Regions from separate parts of the Mesorhizobium sp. M0848 genome, predicted to be linked through region 2. Evidence: riboswitches for the same ligand, from Rfam matches in the RefSeq annotation. Region 2 holds a riboswitch; the other holds the start of a gene.
The links. A riboswitch is a leader RNA that binds a small molecule or an ion and turns the genes downstream of it on or off. The one in region 2 is predicted to bind S-adenosylmethionine.
Positions count from the first base shown of each region.

Region 1: another riboswitch for S-adenosylmethionine. It lies ahead of NKH95_RS17280 (O-succinylhomoserine sulfhydrylase); the one in region 2 lies ahead of metX (homoserine O-acetyltransferase MetX).

Region 1 covers NZ_JAMYOM010000014.1:10,312-13,945, reverse strand. Annotated here, with positions in the region: gene NKH95_RS17290 (ABC transporter substrate-binding protein) at 1-682, opposite strand, end outside; gene NKH95_RS17285 (2'-deoxycytidine 5'-triphosphate deaminase) at 780-1,874, opposite strand; SAM riboswitch at 2,013-2,090, shown strand; gene NKH95_RS17280 (O-succinylhomoserine sulfhydrylase) at 2,148-3,335, shown strand; gene NKH95_RS17275 (ceramide glucosyltransferase) at 3,341-3,634, opposite strand, start outside.
Region 2 covers NZ_JAMYOM010000024.1:73,076-76,709, reverse strand. Annotated here, with positions in the region: gene NKH95_RS25130 (prephenate/arogenate dehydrogenase family protein) at 1-394, opposite strand, end outside; gene hisC (histidinol-phosphate transaminase) at 401-1,510, opposite strand; SAM riboswitch at 1,647-1,724, shown strand; gene metX (homoserine O-acetyltransferase MetX) at 1,839-3,008, shown strand; gene metW (methionine biosynthesis protein MetW) at 3,067-3,634, shown strand, end outside; gene NKH95_RS25110 (Stf0 family sulfotransferase) at 3,630-3,634, shown strand, end outside.

The DNA.
Region 1 (3,634 bases), on a different contig from region 2:
CGCGCAGGGCCGTGTCGTCGAGGCGCACGGCAATGCCGGCTTGCGTTTCGGTGCCCTTGACGTCGCCGACCAGCTTGCAGCAGCCGTCGCTTGCCTTCTTCAGCCAGTCCATCAGCACGAACTTGTCCGAGATCACGGCGTCAAGGCGGCCGTTGGTCAAGTCGGTGATCGCCTCTTCCTGGGTCGGATAGAGTTTGGCCTCCGCGCCCGCCTTGCCATATTCATTCTGGGCATAGTCGGCCTGCGTGGTCGAAGCCTGGGCGCCGACCGTCTTGCCGGCAAGGGCCGCCGGTTCGGTCGAGGTCAGGTCGCTGTCCTTCGGCGCCACCAGGGCGAGCGGTGTCGTATAATATTTGTTGGTGAAGGCGACCTGCTTCTTGCGCTCCTCGGTGATGCTCATCGAGGCGATGATGGCGTCGAATTTCTTCGCCTGCAAAGCGGGAATGATGCCGTCCCAGTCCTGCGTGACGATCTCGCATTCGACCTTCATCTGCGCGCACAGCGCATTGGCGATGTCGATGTCGAAGCCTTCGACCTTGCCGTCAGCGGTAATGGTGTTGAACGGCGGATAGGCGCCCTCGGTGCCGATCTTGATTTTCTCCTGCGCCTGCGAAAGCGAGCCGGCCGCCATCACCAGTATGGCAGCGCCTGCCACCGATATGATCCATTTCGAAATCTGCATTTTCTTGGTTCCCCTTGAACGCCGGCATCTTGACTACCAACAAGGCAGCCAAGCATGGCGAGCCGGTACAGGCAAGTATTTTGCCTGACGGCGGCGCTCAGCGCGCGGCGCGGAAATGCTTGGACAGCTTCAGGCCCTGCGCCTGATAGTTGGAGCCGAGATCGGTGCCGTAGAGCGCCTGCGGCCGCTTCAGCATGTGCTCGTAGACCAGCCGGCCGACGATCTGGCCATGGTCGAGAATGAACGGCACTTCGTGGCTGCGCACTTCCAGCACCGCCCGGCTGCCCGTGCCGCCAGACGCGGAATGGCCAAAGCCCGGATCGAAGAAGCCGGCATAGTGGACGCGGAACTCGCCGACCAGCGGATCGAAGGGCGTCATCTCGGCGGCGTAGAGCGGCGGCACATGCACCGCCTCCTGGCTGACGAGGATGTAGAACTCGTCGGGGTCGAGCACCAGTTCGCCGGCGCCGCTCTTGTGGATCGGCTCCCAGAAGTCGACGACTTCCTGGGCCCCGCGCTTGTCGACATCGACGAGGCCGGTGTGATGCTTGCCGCGGTAGCCGACCAGACCGTTCTGATCGCCGTTGAGGTCGATCGACAGCGCGATGCCGCCGCCGGAAATGTTCGGCGGCTCGGTGGCGACCAGCGTCTGCGCGCGATGCAGCTCGTGCAGCTCGGCTTCCGAGAGCAGCGCATTGCCGGTGCGGAAGCGGATCTGCGACAGGCGCGAGCCGGTGCGGACCACGATCGGGAAGGTGCGCGGGCTGACTTCCAGAAAGAGCGGGCCATGATAGCCGGCGGCGATCTTGTCAAACTCGTGGCCGCGATCGGTCATGACACGGGTGAAGATGTCGAGCCGCCCGGTCGAGCTCTTCGGATTGGCCGAGGCCGAAATGTCCGCCGGCAGCGCCAGGCTTTCAAGCAAGGGCACGATATAGACGCAGCCGGTCTCCAGCACCGCGCCCTCGGCAAGATTGATCTCGTGCAGCTGCAGCCGGTCGAGCTTTTCCGAGACCTTGTGGTTGGGGCCGGGCAGGAAGGAGGCCCGCACCCGCCAGGCCTTGTCGCCGAGCCTGAGATCAAGGCTGGCCGGCTGGATCTGGTCGGCGTCGAGCGCACGCGCCGACTTCAGCGCGCCGAACTGGAACAGCGCCGATATGTCCTGATCGGGAAGAATGCCTGTCTGCCGCAAGGCTCCACTCCTAGGTCAGACGTTTTTCTTGTCGCAGGTTCTGGTCGCAAAACCGTGGAACACTTTTGCGGAACCTGCTTGGTACAAACCTCTTAATGAAGCCGGCAATTGACGCAAGCGTGGCGCGGGTCTAAAGGGTCGTTATCCCGTGGTGATTTGGCCGGTCGGCTTGCAGCCACGTTAAACAAGTCGCTAAAGGACCGTCGGGCCGCAAGGCCGTATGGACCGGTTGCGACTTTCGCGGCCGGTTTTTTTGTGTCTGGAAGAAAAGCGATGAGCACCAAGAAGCACAACTGGAAGCCTCAGACGGCACTCGTGCACAGCGGAACGCTGCGTTCCGGTTTCGGCGAAACGTCGGAAGCGATTTACCTGACCCAGGGCTATGTCTACGAAACGGCACAGGCCGCCGAAGCCCGTTTCAAGGGCGAGGAGCCAGGCTTCATCTATTCGCGCTACGCCAATCCGACCGTCGACATGTTCGAGAAGCGCATGTGCGCGCTGGAAGGCGCCGAAGACGCCCGCGCCACCGCCTCCGGCATGGCCGCGGTGACGGCCGCCCTTCTGTGCAGCGCCAAGGCCGGCGACCATATCGTGGCGGCGCGTGCGCTGTTCGGCTCCTGCCGCTGGGTGGTCGAGACGCTGGCGCCGAGATACGGCATCGAAGCGACGCTGGTCGACGGCACCAATATCGCCAATTGGGAAAAGGCGGTCAAGCCGAACACCAAACTGTTCTTCCTGGAAAGCCCGACCAATCCGACATTGGAAGTGGTCGATATCGCCGCCGTCGCTTCGCTCGCCAATTCGATCGGCGCAAGGCTGATCGTCGACAATGTCTTCGCCACGCCCTTGCAGCAAAAGCCCTTGCAGCTCGGCGCCCATATCGTCGTCTATTCGGCGACCAAGCACATAGACGGCCAAGGGCGCTGTCTCGGCGGCGTCATCCTGTCGGACAAGAAGTGGATCGACGAGAACCTGCACGACTATTTCCGCCATACCGGCCCAAGCCTGTCGCCGTTCAACGCCTGGACGCTGCTGAAAGGCCTGGAAACGCTGCCGCTGCGCGTGCGCCAGCAGACGGAAAGCGCGGGCAGGATCGCGGATTTCCTGGCCGAACGGCCGGAAATCGCCCGCGTCATCTATCCCGGGCGCGCCGACCATCCGCAGGCTGATATCGTCAAGAAGCAGATGTCGGGCGGCTCGACGCTGATCTGCCTCGACGTCAAGGGCGGCAAGCAAGCGGCCTTCGCCCTGCAGAACGCGCTCGACATCGTCTTGATCTCCAACAATCTCGGCGATGCCAAGAGTCTGATCACCCACCCGGCGACGACGACGCACAAGAATCTGAGCGACGAGGCGCGCGCCGAGCTCGGCATCGGGCCGGGCACGCTCCGGCTGTCGGTCGGGCTGGAAGACACCGACGATCTGCTTGAGGACATCGCGCAGGCGCTGAAGGCCAGGTAGGGCCTTCAGGCGCCGGACGGCGTCTCCTCCAGCTCGGCCGTCTTGGTGCCGATGGTCATCGCATTGCCGCGCCAGTCGACGGCGCCGCCGAGCCAGCCGCGCCCCCACATCGCCGGAAGGATCAGGTCGCGCGCCATGATCGCCGTGACCATGCGTGGCGACAGGTACCAGCCCTTGGACCAGGCCAGCGCGCACTCGGGAAGGTAGAAGGCTACCAGCACTGCAAGGGCGGTTGCCCAGAGGCTGAAGCCGGCACTGGCCGCGGCAATCAGCGCAAGCACCAGCGGCACCACGGCGCC
Region 2 (3,634 bases):
ATTTTTCCGTGCCCGCCAGCGGGTGGCCGGGAATGAAATGGACGCCTTCAGGGACATAAGGCTGCATCTGCGCGATGACAGACGCCTTGGTCGAGCCGACATCGGTGAGGATCGCGCCCTTCTTCAGCGCCGGCGCGATTTCCTCGGCCACCGCGCCGGATGAGCCGACCGGCACCGAAATGACGACTAGGTCGGCATCGCGGACCGCCTCTTTCGCATCGGTGGTATAGCTATCGCCGAGCCCGAGTTCCTCGGCTCGCGCCAGCGTCGCCGCACTGCGCGTTGATATGGCCACGTGACGGGCCAGCCCCTCGCGGCGGATGACGCGGGCCAGCGACGAGCCGATCAGGCCGATGCCGACCAGCGCGATCTTTTCAAACATCGGTGATGTCATGGCGTTCTAGCTTTTCAGAAATGTCGTGAGAGCGGCGACAACGCCGCGATTGGCTTCTTCGGTGCCGACGGTCATGCGCAACGCGTTGGGAAAGCCATAGCCCGAAACGCGCCGCAATATATAGCCGCGCGCCGTCAGATAGTCGTCCGCCGCCGCCGCCGAATGCTTCTGATCGTCAGGAAAATGAACGAGGACGAAATTGCCGACGCTCGGCGTTACCCGCAGCCCGAGCTTTGTGAATTCCTCGCTCAGCCAGGCCAGCCAGGTCTCGTTGTGCGCCACGCTGCGCTCGACATGGGCGCGGTCGCGGATGGCTGCGATACCGGCCTCGATCGCCGTCGCATTGACGTTGAAGGGACCCCGCACGCGGTTGATGGCGTCGACGATATGCATCGGCGCATACATCCAGCCGATCCGCGCTCCGCCGAGGCCGATCTTGGAGAAGGTACGGGTCATCACCACGTTCTGGGCAGCACCGACCAGCTCGATGCCGGCCTCATAGTCGTTGCGGCGGACATATTCGGCATAGGCCGCGTCTAGCACCAGAAGCACGTGCCTGGGCAGGCCGGCATGCAGGCGGCGCACCTCCTGGAAAGGCACATAGGTGCCGGTCGGATTGTTGGGATTGGCCAGGAACACGATCTTGGTGCGCGGCGTGACGGCTGCGAGGATGGCGTCTATATCGGCGCGCTCGTCTCTTTCCTTGATCGTCACCGGAACGGCACCTGCCGACTGGATGTAGATCTTGTAGACCATGAAGGCGTGTTCGGTGATGACAGCCTCGTCGCCGGGCGCCAGATAAGTCTGCGCCAGCAGGCCGAGGATCTCGTCGGAGCCGTTGGAGCAAATGATGTTCTGCGGGTTGAGACCATGCACCTCGGCGATCGCTTCGCGCAGCCGCCTGGCGGTGCCATCTGGATAGACGTCGAGCTTTCCGGCAATCTCGCGCGCGGCTTCGATCGCTTTCGGCGAGGGCCCTAGCGGATTCTCGTTCGAGGACAGCTTGTGAACCTTGGCGACGCCCGCGGGCGCCGTGCTCTTGCCCGGCACATAGGCGTCTATGTCCATGATGCCCGCGCGCGGGGTTGGACGTGCCTGGTCCGGTGTCTGGCTCATGTCGCAAAATCCGTCGAGAACGCTTCCTGAGGGAAGCCGCAGCGGAAATACAAGCCGTGGCCTGCAATGTCGAGAGGCGACAGCCACCGCCCAAGGCTGGCCGTTGACGCCGGCGCGCCACAGCCCTAGAAGGGGAGCGGACTTCCGTGGTGATTTGGCCGGTCGGCTTGCAGCCACGTTAAACAACTTGCTAAAGGGCCGTTTGCATCCTGTAACCGGCTTTGCAACCGCAATGCCGGTTTTTTGTTGTCCGCGCCGGCCGGACACCCGGATCGGCATCGACTTTCGACAAGCGCGATGCGTGGGCTCAAAGTGTGAGATGGATGTCATGGCCATTCTGCGTGCCCGCAAAACCAACAACGAGGTCGACCAACCGTCGAGCCCGGTTTTGCGTTTTGGATCCGACAAGCCGCTCAAGCTGGACGCCGGCACGCTGCTGTCACCGTTCCAGATCGCCTACCAGACCTACGGCACGCTGAACGATGCCCGCTCCAACGCCATCCTCGTCTGCCATGCACTGACCGGAGACCAGCACGTCGCCAGCACCAATCCGGTGACCGGCAAGCCTGGCTGGTGGGAAGTGTTGATCGGCCCCGGCAAGATCATCGACACCAATCGCTTCTTCGTCATCTGCTCCAACGTCATCGGTGGTTGCCTTGGGTCCACCGGTCCGGCCTCGACCAATCCCGCCACCGACAAGCCCTATGGGCTTGACCTGCCCATTATCACCATCCGCGACATGGTGCGGGCGCAGCAGATGCTGATTGACCATTTCGGCATCGAAAAGCTGTTCTGCGTGCTCGGCGGCTCTATGGGCGGCATGCAGGTGCTGGAATGGGCATCGAGCTATCCGGAGCGCGTCTTCTCGGCGCTGCCGATCGCCACCGGCGCGCGCCATTCCTCGCAGAACATCGCCTTTCATGAGGTCGGCCGGCAGGCTGTCATGGCCGATCCGGACTGGCATGGCGGCAAATATTTCGAGCACGGCAAACGCCCGGAAAAGGGCTTGGCGGTGGCACGCATGGCCGCCCACATCACCTATCTGTCGGAAGCCGCGCTGCACCGGAAATTCGGCCGCAATTTGCAGGATCGCGAAGCGCTGACCTTCGGCTTCGACGCCGACTTCCAGATCGAAAGCTATCTGCGCCATCAGGGCATGACCTTCGTCGATCGCTTCGACGCCAACTCCTACCTCTACATGACGCGGTCGATGGACTATTTCGACCTTGCCGCCGACCATGGCGGCCGGTTGGCCGATGCCTTCGCCGGAACGAAAACCCGCTTCTGCCTGGTGTCTTTCACCTCGGACTGGCTGTTTCCGACCGAGGAGAGCCGCTCGATCGTGCATGCGCTCAACGCCGCCGGCGCATCGGTATCCTTCGTCGAGATCGAAACCGACCGCGGCCACGACGCATTCCTGCTCGACGAGCCGGAACTGTTTGCCGCCATAAACGGCTTCATCGGCTCGGCGGCCCGGGCGAGAGGGCTCAGCGCATGACCCCGAAAAATTGCAGGCTTTTCGGATCGAGATCATGCGCCAGGCAGGAGGCGAAGCCATGAGCGTCAACCGCGACCAGCGCGTCGACCTAGAAGTCGTCGCCAACCTCATCCCGCCACAGTCGCGCGTGCTCGATGTCGGTTCGGGCGACGGCTCGCTGCTCGAATTGCTGCAGGACACCAAGCAGGTCGACGGCCGTGGACTTGAGCTGTCGCAGCGCGGCGTCAATGAATGCGTGGCGCGAGGCCTCTCGGTCATCCAGGGCGATGCCGACAAGGATCTCGAATTCTATCCCGACAAGGGCTTTGACTTCGTCGTCCTGTCGCAGACCCTGCAGGCCACCCGCAACCCGAAGCTGGTGCTCGACGAACTGCTCAGGATCGGCAACCGCGCCATCGTGTCCTTCCCCAATTTCGGCCACTGGCGGGTGCGCCTGTCGCTGTTCATCCAGGGCCGCATGCCGGTGACCAAGGACCTGCCCTATTCCTGGTACGACACGCCCAACATCCATTTCTGCACCATCCGCGACTTCGTCAATCTGTGCGACGAGCTCGGCGCGACCGTCGAGAAGGCAACCGCTCTCGACGCCGCCGGCCAGAAGATCGGCCTGTCGATGCCGTGGTGGT